One region of the Pedobacter sp. HDW13 genome, then DNA from elsewhere that is predicted to be linked to it. Evidence: riboswitches for the same ligand, from Rfam matches in the RefSeq annotation. Region 1 holds a riboswitch; the other holds the start of a gene.

Region 1 (7,437 bases):
TTTTCTGAAAACTAATGCACTAAACGGATACCTGAGCTCCAATCGCACAGGTGGCTTAGGAAACGATGATATTTACAGCTTTACTGCACCTCAATTATTGGTATTTAAACTTACCGGAATTGTTTTCGATAAACGTACTAACCTTCCACTCAACAATGCGTTGATTACGTTAAATAAAACCAATATACAAAACCTGAAAGTGTTAACAGGTGATGATGGTACATTTCAGTTCAATTTAGAAAAATCGGCTGATTATGAACTTACGGGAGAGAAAACCGCTTACCGCAACGATTTGGCCCAGGTAACCACCAAAGGCCTTACCACCAGCACCATGCTTAAGCAAAATCTGTATCTGGAAAAAATAGAGCTCGAGAAAGCAATTAAGCTGGAAAATATTTATTATGATTTCGATAAATCTGATATCAGGCCTGATGCAGCTATTGAGCTTAACAAACTGGTTAAAATTATGAAAGATAACCCAACCATTTGGATTGAGCTGGGTTCGCATACCGATAGCCGGGGTAACGATCAATATAACATGCAGCTATCGCAAAACAGGGCCAATGCTGCCGTTCAGTACATCATTAACCAGGGCATTGCCCCGAACCGGATTACTGCTAAAGGTTATGGCGAATCGCAACTGCTTAATAAATGTGCTAACGGTGTAAAATGTACAGCAGCCGAACACCAGTTAAACCGGAGAACCGAATTTAAGATTGTAAAATTATAAAACGTTGCTGTGCAGCAAGCGGCTTTTAGCGTTAGGGATAGACTAAAAAGCCCTTGTTTGCATGGCTTCGTTTTTTAGCAATTATTCTAAATACACCATAACCATAGGGTTTATATTTTCTCCTTATTAACAACTAATTAATTTCGGAACTCCTACGGATTTTCTTCACATGTTATCGAAGCAATTCCGAAGAAACAGGCTATATTAACCTTTGTTTACAGGCTTAATTTAAGGTTGCCAATTTATTTCACCACCTAAGACATGTAAGAATATTAAAGGTTGGAACGAAGACACGATTGCAATTTATTTACCATTTAAGACATATAAGCTCATGTAAGGGTAATTGTACTTATATGAAACTTATATATCTGATATGGTTTTTGTTTTACATGGTAATAAATTGAGTTGTCATCCTGAGCTTGTCGAAGGATCTGCCTTAACCTAATTCAATCATTCAAAACTCAATTACGCCAATACCTCTTCGCGCATTTCCTGGGCTGCTGCCACCATTTCAATCAGTGCTTTTTTGGTTTCATCCCAATGGCGGGTTTTTAATCCACAATCAGGGTTTACCCAAAGCTGATCGGCAGGAACCACAGCTTTCGCTTTTTCCAAAAGCTGCACCATTTCTGCTCTTGAAGGTACCCTTGGCGAGTGGATATCGTACACACCAGGCCCAATTTCGTTCGGGTATTTAAAGTCGGCAAAGGCATCAAGCAGTTCCATTTGCGAACGCGAACATTCAATTGTAATTACATCGGCATCCATATCGGCGATATTTTGGATAATATCGTTAAACTCCGAATAGCACATGTGAGTATGGATCTGCGTTTCGTCTTTTACACCGCTTGCCGAAATTTTAAAGGCCGTAACCGCCCATTTCAGGTAAGCCTGCCAATCTGTTTGGCGTAACGGAAGGCCTTCGCGTATGGCTGGCTCATCAATTTGAATGACTTTTATTCCTGCATTTTCGAGGTCTACCACTTCATCGCGGATAGCCAGTGCAATTTGGTTACAGGTAACTGATCTCGGCTGGTCGTTACGTACAAAAGACCATTGCAATATCGTAACCGGACCGGTTAACATGCCTTTTACAAGGATTGGGGTTAACGATTGCGCAAATGCTGTCCAGTAAACCGTCATGGCTTTAGGGCGGTCTACATCACCATAAATAATAGGGGGTTTAACGCAGCGGCTACCGTAGCTCTGTACCCAGCCATTTTTGGTAAAGGTAAAGCCGTTAAGCTGCTCACCAAAATACTCTACCATATCGTTACGCTCAAATTCGCCATGTACCAATACATCAATGCCAATTTCTTCCTGCCAGCGAATGGCTTCTTCGGTTTCCTTTTTTAATAAAGTATCGTATTCGGCAGGTGTAATTTCTCCCTTTTTAAATTGTGCCCTCCAGTTTCTAACTTCGGTAGTTTGTGGAAAAGAACCGATAGTTGTAGTAGGGAAAAGCGGCAGTTTTAAAATATCCTGCTGTGTCTTTTTCCTGATCGAAAAGGCATTTTCGCGTTCTGCATCTTTATCGGTAATGCCACTTACCCTTTGCTTTACTGTTGTGTTATGGATCAGCGTAGAAGTTCTGCGGCTTTCAATGGCGTTTTTGTTTTCAGTGAGTTTAGTCAGTGCCTCCTGACCGGGGGTTTCATCAGCCAATGCTTTGAGGGTAACCACCTCATCAATTTTCTGTTTGGCAAAGGCCAGCCATTGCTTAATTTCGGGGGTAAGGGTTTCCTCGTTGGTTTCCAGGTCCAGATCGCAAGGCGAATGCAATAATGAGCACGAAGGCGCAATCAATACGCGGTCGCTACCCAGTTGGGCTACTGCTTTTTTGATGATGGCTAAAGATTGCTCAAAATCATTTTTCCAGATATTTCTACCATCAACCACTCCAAGAGATAAGCTTAATGTAGCCGGAATGGCATTTAGTACTTCATCCAGCTGCTCAGGGCAACGTACCAAATCGATGTGTAAAGCCTGTACAGGTAAGCCGGTAGCCAGTGCAAGGTTATCTTTTAAGCCCTCAAAATAAGTGGCTACCAATACCTTAAGCTGCGGAAATTGTTTCCTGATTTCGGCATAAACATAATTGTAGGCTGCACGGGCTTTTTCGTTAATATCTAACGCTAAAAACGGTTCGTCGAACTGGATCCACTCTGCTCCCTGATCTTTCAGCTCTGTTAAAATCTGGAGGTAAACCGGTAACAGTTTCTTAATCAAGTCGATTTTATCAAAACCGGTTTCTTTTTCTTTGCCCAGTAACAGGTAAGAAACAGGCCCAATAATTACAGGTTTGCTGTTAATGCCCAGTTGTTTTGCCCTTACAAATTCGTTTACAATTTTGCCTGAGAAAAGGTTAAACTCCTGGTTTTTATAAAATTCGGGTACAATGTAATGGTAATTGGTATCGAGCCATTTGGTCATTTCCATGGCGGTAATGTCTAAACCATCTTTCTGGTAGCCCCGGGCCATGGCAAAATACAAATCGAGTTCGTTATTGGTTTTCTGCAGTACCACCTGGTTATAACGTTTTGGAATGGCGCCTACGGTTAGCGACATATCCAGGATCTGGTCGTAATAAGAAAAATCGTTTGAAGGAATCAGGTCGATACCTGCCTCTTGTTGTAGTTTCCAGTTTTGATCGGCAATGTTACGGCCTTTGCTCAGCAGCTCTGCCAAAGTAATTTTGCCGGCCCAATATTGCTCGCTGGCTTTTTTTAGTTCTCTGTTGCTCCCGATACGCGGGTAGCCTAGGTTGTGGGTTTGCATTTTTTCAACTTTTTAAATGGTTAATAATCATTGTAAAAAGCCCCTTGTTAATTTCGCAATGCAATAAGGAAGGAAGTATGAAGGAGCGCAATGCCACGGAAACAGGGCACAACAAGCCCATAAAGGTTTTGTACCAGTGTAACAGCATTTGTCTGACATCAGGCTTCAATCGCGAAAGCATTGTCAATTCCGGAACAGAAAGGTATCCTGACTTGTAACCGTTTTATCATCTATGGATGTTTTTGATAAAATCTTAAATGTTACTTACAGTTGCGCGACAGTTCGTGATTTACACACGATTCCCTTTTCACTTCCGGTTATTGAAATATATACAAGAACTCTTTTGCTTACAATCAGTTTTTAATTCTTTTCAAAGGTAGTTAAGTGGATATTAAAACTATTGATTGTGAAATAATAAGGTTAAACAGCTGTTTTTGTGTTGTTTTTTAGTGTATTTTGCTTTTGAGTACTTAGATTTGGCAGCAAAAAAGAAAAATATTCTATGAGCGAGCTTGATGAAACTGATTTATTACTGTTGAAGATTTTAGGCAATAACTCCAGTTACACCACAAAAGAGCTGGCAGCGCAGGTAAACTTATCGCCGTCGCCGGTTTTTGAAAGGGTAAAACGGTTAGAAAACAATGGCTATATTAAAAAATACATCGCTATACTGGATGCGGAGAAATTTAACCAGGGCTTTATTGTTTTTTGTAACATTAAACTGAAACAGCATGACCGAAAAATCGGCCACCACTTTGTGGCCGATATTTTAAAAATAGATGAAGTTACAGAATGTTATAATGTTTCTGGCGACTATGATTTTATTTTGAAGGTATATGCGAGGGACATGAAACACTATCAGGATTTTGTTTTCAATAAACTCGGCTCAGTAGAAAGTATTGGGAGTACACACAGCACTTTCGTAATGGCCGAGATTAAAAATTCGCATAACATTAATTTTTAAGGGGCTGTGGCATTCTTTCGTTTGTCTACAAGTTTGCCACACTGAGCCTGTTGAAATGCCTATTTAAACTGGTAAGTTTTAACATAATCAAATACAACCTCGTCGGGATATACGCCCTTGGTGTAGTCGCCGCCAAAACCAGTTAATTCGGTACTTAAGATCATGTATTCTGAAATACCCGACAGGCCTTTACTTGTGCGGAATACTTCGGTTCCATCAACAAAAAAGACGTATTCTACGTTGTTCCAAAGTAATCCAAAAGTGTGAAAATTATTGTCGTTAATGGTTTCGCTGGGTACAATTTTACTTTCGCTTTTGTGGGTTGCACCGTAGCCTCCCCAATGTACGGTATGGTAAGTGGCGTTTGGATTCGGCTTCAGGTATTCAAAAATATCAACTTCTGCACCCACTGCAAGTGCATTATCTGGCTGTGAACCCATTGTATTTGTTTGTAGCCAAAAAGAGGAGTGTGTACCAAGCGATTTTTGCATTTTAGCCCTGCATTCAAAATAACCGTACTTCTGGGCAAACTTACCATCGGTACACAGTTGCCCAACATAATATTTTCCATCAGTATCTTTAATCGTTTGTATCACCAGATTTCCTTTGCCATCAAGCGAAATGGTTTTATTGCCCGAAACAGTAGCATATCCCCTTACGGTTCCATCAGCCCTGTAAGCCCATTTCGTTGCATCGATTGTTGTGCCGTTAAAATCATCAACAAAAACAGGAGTCATCTGGTGAATAAAGTCGGCTGGTTTTAAAGGTTTTTGGAGAAATGGATCCGTTTTTTGCGAAAGCGTTGGTACTTCGGGAACATCATTTTTCTTGGCGCAGGATAAAAGTAGAACGGCGATTAAAATTGAAACTGTGTTTTTCATAATACATTTAAAATTTGGTTACAGGATAAAGGTGTACCTTTTTTAGAATAAGCAGGGGCTAAAATCCTTAACAAATGGGGCGAAAAATACAAAGATATTATGGGTAATATGGATGACCTGTTGCAGCAGGTGCATAGGCCTGTAGGTAGGAAGCTGCTTGTGGCCTGTAAGCTTAACATTTTCTTAATGTTCACCAAACTTAAAGGGTATACTGTCCAAATACCTTTGCCGAAAAAAGATTTATGAAACGAATAGTTGCCCTAATGGCCTTGTTGTGGCTTTCGGCGGGATATGTATCGGCACAAGAAAACCATGTGGTATTGATTAGTATAGATGGCTTACGCCCCGAATTTTATTTAGATCCGCAATGGGGCATGATTAATGTACGCCAGGCCATGCAAAACGGAGCATATGCAGAGGGCGTAAGGGGCAGTTTCCCAACGGTTACCTATCCTTCTCACACCACCATTGTAAGTGGTGTATTGCCAGCCAAACATGGTATTTATTATAACACACCTGTTGAACCGCTGGGCATTTCGGGCAAGTGGTTCTGGTATTACAAAGACATTAAAGTACCTACCATCTGGACAGCAGCTAAAGATGCAGGTTTAACAACCGCAGGGGTGAGCTGGCCGGTTACCGTTGGTGCGCCAATTACGTATAACCTGCCTGAGTATGTAATTCTTCCACAAGGTAAAGGAGAGAAAAAAGACGAGATTAAAGCCATGTCTTTGGAATCGAACCCTAAAGAGCTTTTTCAGGAAGTACAGGATTATGCGGTAGGTAAGTTTAACGAGGAATATGGTGCTTCGGTTGATTTTTATACCAGCGACCAGAATAAATCGCGCATGGCAGCCTATATTTTAAGAAGATATAAGCCAGCTTTCCTGGCATTGCACATTGCACTTTTAGATCACTTTGAACATGAGCAGGGCCGCGATGGAGATAAAGTAAGATCGGCTATCGTAGGGGCAGATGTGGCTATTAAAACCATTATGGATGCGGTAGAGGCATCGGGTATGAGCAAAAACACTACTTTCATCATTACCGGCGACCACGGTTTTGTTGATATCCACACACAGTTTAAACCTAATGTAGTACTAAACAAGCTTGGCCTTTACGATGATGCCAATAAAGAAGGCTGGAAAGCTTACTTTCAGCAAAGCGGTGGATCTGCCTTTTTACACCTTAAAGATCCAAACGATAAAAAAAGCGTAGAGCAGGTAAAAAAAGCATTAAGCCAGTTACCGGAAGGCATCCAAAGAACTTTCCACGTATTGGATAAAGAGGGGATTGCTAAAGCACAAGGCGATCCAACAGCTGTTTTAGCGCTTGCTGCAAATCAGGGTTTCAGCTTTGGAGCTTCGGCCACGGGCGATATGCTTGCTCCGGCCAGCGGTGGTACCCATGGCTACCTTCCAACTGATTTTAAAGAGATACAAACCGGTTTTGTCACTTTCGGTAAAGGAATAAAAGCAGGTGCTGTTTTGCCCTTAATTGGTCAGGAAGATATTGAACCTTTAATTGCAAAATTGCTTAACCTGAACCTAAAAACAGATGGCGTGTTATACCCGGGCATACTGGCTCCGGTAAAGAAATAACAGGCAAATAACTGGTTAAAAAAATAAAGGGCTTCGAAAGTATATTTTCGAAGCCCTTTATTTTTAATCTTTTTTTAACAGGTTTAAAATACGCCAATGTAGTGGTTTCCTGTTTTGTTAATCAGTTTAGCGCCTTTGGTTACGTTACCCGTTCTGCTGTTGATGATGTAAATGTTGCCATCTTTACCAACTGGGGTTACAGCTACAAAAACTTCATCGCCATTTACTACCCAACCCTGATATTGAAAAAAGTAAAGATCGGGTTCATAAGGTAAGGTTACCTGTTTAGCGGTTTTGGCATTTAAATCTACCCTTGCAATAAAACTTTGTTGTTCGGTGGCATTAAAGGCTGAGGCAGCTGCTCCATCATGCGTGTACATGATAAAGGCAATTCCGTTTCCGGCATATGTCCAGCTTTCTATGTAGGCTCCTTTAACACCTAAAGCTGCATCTAAGCTAAATTTATACGCGTTATCGTATTCG
Region 2 (7,437 bases), 2.7 Mb from region 1:
TTTTGTAATCATCGCCTGTAGAATAACTGTCGGTATAGCCCCAATCAAAAGGAGAACTGATCACAATACTACCTACCTTACCTGTTGATGGCGGTAATAAGGTACCTTTAAACGTAATTGTTTCCTGATTTGCAGCAAATTCAGGGTAAAAATTGTGTTTGTGAAAATTATTAACCTTCACTTCGCCGCTATTTCCCTGGTTATCTTTCCAGGTTACATTTGCAAACGCTTTAGGGTTGGTATAGGTAATCTCATAGTTTTTAATGGTTGTAGCTTTGGTGTACTCGCTTCCGGCCAATTCATACCATTCATCGTCAGCAAGGCCATTACCATTGCTATCCTGACTAACCATTACAACGCCTGGTTCAGAAAAATGATAAGGAGCACCTGATGGGTTACCATAAATGGCAAGATCGTTACCTGTGTTATTAACTACCGAGTGGTCGAAACCGAAAATAATGTAGCCACCAAAGCCACCTAAAGAGATTAAGTTAGTGGTACTTCCAATTAATTTCTGCGCCTGTTCTGGTTTACCTAAAGTTTCGTTTACAAATTGCCCTGGTGCAGGTAAATAATCTAAAATCCGGCTAATAAATTTGCTGCTTGCAGGTGTAATCTCAACCACCGGAACCGGAACGGTAATGGTGTAAGTATGTGTAAATTCGCCAGCTTCGTTATAACCCTTGTACGCTAAAACATAAGTACCGGCTTTTGTGGCAGTAAAGTTATAGTTGTAAATGGTACTTACCACTTTGCCATCTAATTTCCATTCGTGCTGAAAAGCCTGGCCATTGTTTGTACCTGCGCTAAAATTGGTTGCTACCGCTACCTTAGCTTGTACTGCATCTGTTTTAACCAGTAGATTTACATCAGGCCCGAGTACGTTATCTTTCTTACAACTGAATAAGAACAGACAGAAAACCATGGCATAGTTTATTGATTTTTTCATTTTGTGTGTGTTTATGTTATTTAAATAAGAATGCAATGTGTGCCGGAATATCGCCGGTGGTAAACGTAAATTTCTTTTTGCCTGCTTTATCGAAACAGTAAATGATACCTGGAGTAACATAATCCCTGGCATCGGTTACAAAAATATCTCCTGATGTTGGATCTACTGCAATGCCATAAGGGAGTGTAATTGAAGCTTCAGTACCATCGGTTATAAAATTATTACTTGCAACTGTTTCATCTTTTACGTTAAGTTTCACGTAGGTTGATTTTGAGGTAGCGTAGCTGTAAGAAAACAGGTAAGCGTCATCATCATTAATCCAGAAGTCGCTAACAGGAACATTGAAGTTCTTTTTAACAGCATCGGTTTTGGTGTCGATTACATACAGCGACGAAGCAATGGCTGCATAATCACCTCTCGAAATCACATACACATCACCATACTTATCGGCTTTTAAATGGTGAAGGTTAATGGCAACATCAATTTTTTTAATCTCGGTATTGGTTGTTAAATCAATTACCGATACAGTTCTGTCGTAGTTTGGATAGTTGTAACCACCAGAATTGGCCACATAGAGTTTGGTACCTACAACCGCCATTTCTTCGGGTTGATTACCTACCGTTATTTTAGTTTTAATGGTACTCAAAGCAGTGGTATCTACTACGGCTACATAGCCATCATAAGATGTGATATAAGCGAAATTCTTATAAAAGGTAACATAACGCGGGTTGTTGATATCCAGTTTAGCCACCTGCTTTGCGTTGCTGGCATTTAAAATTTCTACTTTATTGCTTCCGTTTACAACAACATACATTTTAGCGCCGTAAATTTTGATGTCGTTACCCACATCGCCCAGGCCTAAAGTAACAGCCGGATTGGCTGCGCCAAATATATTCCTCGTGTATTTCCCATCATCATAGCTATAGTAATCTAAAGATGATTTGTTAGAACCCCAGTTGCCTTCATTCAAAACATATAAGCCCTTTACGGTTAATGATGGGGTTTTGGCTCCCTGTTCAGCGTCTTCATCTACCGGGGTATCTTTTCTACAGGCAAATGCCAGGGCTGTTAAAAGCAAAAAGCCGGTTAGTTTTAAAACGTGGTGTAATTTGTATTTCATATCGTGATTTTAAATTGGTTTAAAAATTAGCGGATAAAGTAAGTCGGTAGTTACGACCAGGCATTGGATAGTTAAGTACCACATCGTAATACTGGTTAAAAACATTATTGATTTCGGCATTGATGAAGAACCTGCTTTGGTGGTAAAAAAAATTTGCACCAAGTGCTAAATCGTGGGTGTACCACGGCTTAACATAGTTAGCTGCTATATTGGCCTTTTGGCTATATCGTTCGCCGGTGTAGATGTAACCATAATTAAACACCAGGTTTTTATAATCAATTCCAAATCTTGCCGATCCGCTATGTACAGGGATGTAGGGAATCTGATCGCCATACCTGAAGGCTGTGGTACTAATATCTACTGCTTTTTCGAAGGTATAATTCGCACTTGCCTTCAGCTTCAACTGTAAATCTAAATCCCAAACCGTTTGAATATTGGTTTCGAAGCCTCTGATACGCACACGATCGAGGTTAACCATGGTCCATCTGCCTAAATTATTACCTGGAATGGCTACAATCTTATCTTTTACCAGATTATAATAGGCATCAGTCTGAAGGGATAAATAAGCAAGGCGCCTCCCGTTTGAAGTATGTCCGTAAGTAAAACCCAGGTCGTATTGACTGGTGTATTCGGGTTTTAGCTTGGAGTTTCCAATAAACGTGTAATAGAGGTCGTTAAAAGTGGGCATCCGGAAAATGGATTTGTAAAAACTGCGAATGCGGAAATCTTTGGTTTGAAAAGGTTGCCACGATGCCATTAAAGCCGGAGTATATTCCTGCCTGTTGGCTGATTGATTACCATTTTTAACCTGCTCTGCAATCAGGGTTGCTAAAACATTGGCTTGTATACTCAATCTTTTTAGGTTTAAGGCGCTCGCAAGTGCTACTAAACCGGTATTACGTTTAGGGTAAGCAAAATCGTACAAATTGGCATCTAACTGTTGTAAACTGTAATCTGTAGCCAGCGAAACCTCCCAAATACCCGATATTTTATAAAGATTGACTGCAGAGATGTACCATTCCGTTTCGGTAAAGCGGTTGTCTAAAAAGCCGTTTTGTTGTTTAAATTCGGGATCGAGGTAACGCATAAAACTATATGCATACTTCGTATTGAACATAAAATTATAGCGGGCACTCCTTTTATTCTGGTACGAAGCCTGAATAAAACTATTATCGTCCCACTGGCGCTGTGTAAAGGTAAACCTGTTCGAAACAATAGCCCCGGGCAGTCCGCGTGCCGAATTGTAGTTGTATAATTTAAGGTTCCACTTGCTGCTATCAGGCAATAAGCCAAACAGCGTTGCTTCTACCCTTGCCGATTTAACATCGCTGTTATTCCGGATAATGGTGGTATCGTAAGCCAGTTCTTTATACCTGAATTTATATTTGCCGTTGGATTCTAAATAGCTGGCATCTAAAAGGAGAGAGATTTTATTGCTGATTTTTTGTTTATAACTGATATTCGGGTTAATCAATCCGAATGAGCCGGTTTTTAAACCAACGCCCAACCCATACTTTTTCCCTTCATTAAAAGCAGGTTGTGCTGTTCGAAGGTAAAGTGCACTGGCTGCTGCATAACTTCTGGCTGGCATCAGTAATTCGGGTTTTTGACCAACATAAACAGCAATCTCTTCGAGGTTATCTAATGAAAACTTGCCTAAATCTACCTGGCCGTTTTGGGCATTTCCAAGCTGCACACCATCATAAAAAACAGCAGTATGGTTGCTGCCCATGCTCCTTACATTAATAGTTTTTAAACCGCCAACACCTCCGTAATCTTTTAATTGTACACCGGCGAAATAGCGTATGGCATCGGCAACCGAAAGACTGTTCAGGCGTTTTAATTCCGTCCCTATGAGTATTTGTACCGGAGTTGGCGATAAATTTACCTTTGAGTTTTTATACTCTGTTATTTTAACATCCTGCAATTGATTGGCCTTTGCGGTATCAATCTGCGCGACTGAAATAGCAGGCAAAAGAATGCCCGTGCCCAATAGCGGTGCCAGCAAAAAGAAAAACCTGGTGCTTAGTAAAACACCTTTAATTTTGATCATTTGATTGTGAGTTTAACCCACAGCCAACAGATAGAAAAGAAATGAAAATACGAAAAACGTAAGTACCTCACCCCTAGCTTCAATCCACGAAAGCTATGAAATATAATGCTAAGGCAGGTCTTCTGACTTACTCCCGGTTTTCCGGCCTTCCCATCCCGACAAGTCGGCACAGTGGCAAATGATTGGAAACCCGTTAAGGAGCTTACAGCTGCGGGACAGTTACAGATTTACACTGTATTCCCTTTTAATTCCGGGTGTAATGCCGGAAACCAAAAGCGCCGCAAATGTAAGAAAATTAACCAACATGTAAAATGGATGATGGAAAATGGTCGTTTTAACAGAAAAGGCTAAATTAGGAATCACATTATAACACATGAGAAAAATTTTAACTGTTGTACTTTCGTTAATCAGCTTATCTGCCATGGCGCAAAAAACCGATACCGTGTTTCTCAGGAAACTGATGGAGTCGAAACCCGAACTTTTTTCGGCTGTGCTCAATCATCCGAATAAAAACCAAATACAAATTATGTACACACAGGTTAACCGCGATGCCCAAAACAAGCCCAGCTTTAAAACCTTCAGTTATAATTTAGATCCTCATCACTATTTTTATCCGGCCAGTACCGTTAAACTTGCGGCTGTAATTTTTGCGCTGGAGAAAGTAAACCGTTTAAAAAGCACTGGTTTAACCGCACAAAGTATTATGGTTACAGATAGTGCTTTTAAAGGTCAAACCAAAGTACTAAAAGATACGAGCGCCAGTAATGGTTTGCCATCTGTTGCTCATTACGTTAAAAAGATTTTGCTCACCAGTGATAATGATGCATTTAACCGATTATTTGAATTTATTGGTCGTGCAGAAATTAACCAGAAACTAAAAGCATATGGCTTTAACGACAGCCGGATATTAAACCGTTTAGCCATAGGCGATGCAGGCGAATCAACTAAACACTCCAATCCGGTTAAATTCTATAACAGCAGTCAACTGGTGTACAATCAGCAGGCACAGTATGATCCCAAAGATTATGAACTGAGCTTAACCAATCTCACTATGGGAAAAGGTTACCTGGATAGCGCCGATAAACTGGTAAACAAACCCTTTAGCCTGGCCGGAAAAAATGCCTTCGCGATTAACGATCAGCAGAAATTGATGCAAAAACTGATTTTTCCGGAAGCATTTCCTGCAAAAGAACGGTTTAAATTAACTGCTGATAATTATAAACTCATTTACACCTACATGAGTAAATATCCAACAGAAAGCGATTTTCCTAAACATGATCAGAAAGAATTTTGGCCTACCTATGCTAAAATGCTTTATTACGGCCGCGAGAACATTAGTCCGGATCCAAACATCAGGATCTTTAATAAATATGGCGACAGCTACGGTTATATTATCGACAATTCTTACTTCGTTGATTTTAAAAACGGCATCGAATATTTTTTAACCGCAGTCGTACATAGTAATGAAGACGGCATATTTAACGACAATAAATATGAATACGATACCGTTTGTTTTCCATTTATGAAAAACCTGGGCAAAAGTATTTATGAAGTGGAATTAAAAAGAAGCAAAAAACATAGGCCCGATTTAAGCAAGTTCAAACTCGATTATAAGCATTAAACAGTAAAACCTTTCGTAGCTTTTTGGGTTTATAGCGTATAAATTGTACAAAAAACTATACATTAATTAAAAAATAATATATTCGCATTTCAAATAAAAGAATAAAGCACTAATGGCTAAACTATTAATAATTGACGATGAACGAGCGATAAGAAGTACCTTACGCGAAATTCTGGAATACGAAAATTACGAAGTTGAAGATATCGATAATGGTATTGATGGCCTCGAGATGATCAAAAAAGGGAATTATGATCTCGTACTTTGCGATATCAAGATGAACAAGATGGACGGTATGGAGGTGCTCGAACAAGCCCAGGCCATTAAGCCCGATTTACCTTTTATTATGATATCTGGTCACGGTACAGTAGAAACCGCTATCGAAGCCAGCAAAAAAGGCGCTTTCGATTTTATTTCCAAACCACCTGATTTAAACCGCTTACTAATTACTGTACGCAATGGTTTAGATCGCGGAACTTTGGTAACAGAAACCAAGGTATTAAAGCGTAAAGTAAGTAAAACACGCGAAATACTGGGCGAATCGGAAAGTATTTCGAAAATTAAAGAAACCATCGAACGTGTTGCCCCTACCGAAGCCCGTGTATTAATTACAGGCGCAAATGGCAGTGGTAAAGAACTGGTTGCCCGCTGGTTACACGAAAAATCGAACCGATCAGAAAGCCCTTTAATTGAAGTAAACTGCGCCGCTATTCCTTCAGAACTAATTGAAAGCGAACTATTTGGTCACGAAAAGGGATCGTTTACCTCTGCGGTAAAACAACGCATTGGTAAGTTTGAACTGGCTAACGGCGGCACCTTATTTTTGGATGAGATTGGCGATATGAGCCTTTCGGCTCAGGCAAAAGTGCTTCGTGCATTACAGGAACATAAAATTACCCGTGTTGGTGGCGAAAAGGAAATTGATGTAAACGTGCGTGTTTTAGCCGCAACAAATAAAGATTTATTAAAAGAAATTGAGAATGGTAATTTCCGTATGGATTTGTACCACCGCTTAAATGTAATTAATATTCATGTGCCTCATCTTACCGAACGTACTGATGACATCCCTGTAATTGCGCAAAACTTTTTAGAGCGTATTTGTGGCGATTACGGCATGCCGGTTAAAAAGATAAACGACGGCGGAATGTCGGCCTTACAAGCTTTACCATGGACAGGTAACGTACGTGAGCTGCACAACATGATTGAACGTTTGATTATTTTGAGCGATAAAGTAATTACTGAAAATGATGTGCGTGCTTTTGCCAACCCTGGCGGTGGAACAAACATTGGTGCTGCAACCAGTGCTCAGATTGCCAGCTCAGGCGGCTCAAGCCTTGCTTCTACTTTCGATTCGTTTAATAATTTTCAGGATTATAAAGATCATGCAGAACGCGAGTTTATTAAATTCAAGCTCGAGAAAAACAATTGGAATGTTTCTAAAACGGCCGATGAAATCGACATTCAGCGTAGCCATTTATACAGTAAAATTGAGAAATTTGGTTTAAAAAGAGCTGAGTAGTACGATAAGTTGAAAAGTTTTGAAGTTGGAATGTTTGAAGATTAGCCGGATAGCATTCCAATTTTTTTATGTCAATAAACCAATCGTCATCTCGACTGAAGTGCAACGGAACGGAGAGATCTATCAAGAATATTCACCAAAAGATTTCTCCACTTCTCTCGAAATGACGATAACTGAA

The links. Region 1 has a riboswitch for cobalamin ahead of metE (5-methyltetrahydropteroyltriglutamate--homocysteine S-methyltransferase). Riboswitches for the same ligand answer to the same signal wherever they lie in the genome.
Region 2: another riboswitch for cobalamin. It lies ahead of G7074_RS23500 (TonB-dependent siderophore receptor); the one in region 1 lies ahead of metE (5-methyltetrahydropteroyltriglutamate--homocysteine S-methyltransferase).

The regions. Positions count from the first base shown of each region.
Region 1 is NZ_CP049868.1:2,924,651-2,932,087, forward strand. It holds gene G7074_RS12525 (OmpA family protein) at 1-730, shown strand, start outside; gene metE (5-methyltetrahydropteroyltriglutamate--homocysteine S-methyltransferase) at 1,196-3,508, opposite strand; cobalamin riboswitch at 3,688-3,867, opposite strand; gene G7074_RS12535 (Lrp/AsnC family transcriptional regulator) at 4,011-4,472, shown strand; gene G7074_RS12540 (family 16 glycosylhydrolase) at 4,532-5,353, opposite strand; gene G7074_RS12545 (alkaline phosphatase family protein) at 5,596-6,954, shown strand; gene G7074_RS12550 (hypothetical protein) at 7,038-7,437, opposite strand, start outside.
Region 2 is NZ_CP049868.1:5,657,156-5,664,592, forward strand. It holds gene G7074_RS23490 (PKD domain-containing protein) at 1-949, opposite strand, end outside; gene G7074_RS23495 (YncE family protein) at 966-2,069, opposite strand; gene G7074_RS23500 (TonB-dependent siderophore receptor) at 2,089-4,122, opposite strand; cobalamin riboswitch at 4,217-4,411, opposite strand; gene G7074_RS23505 (serine hydrolase) at 4,496-5,743, shown strand; gene G7074_RS23510 (sigma-54 dependent transcriptional regulator) at 5,856-7,259, shown strand.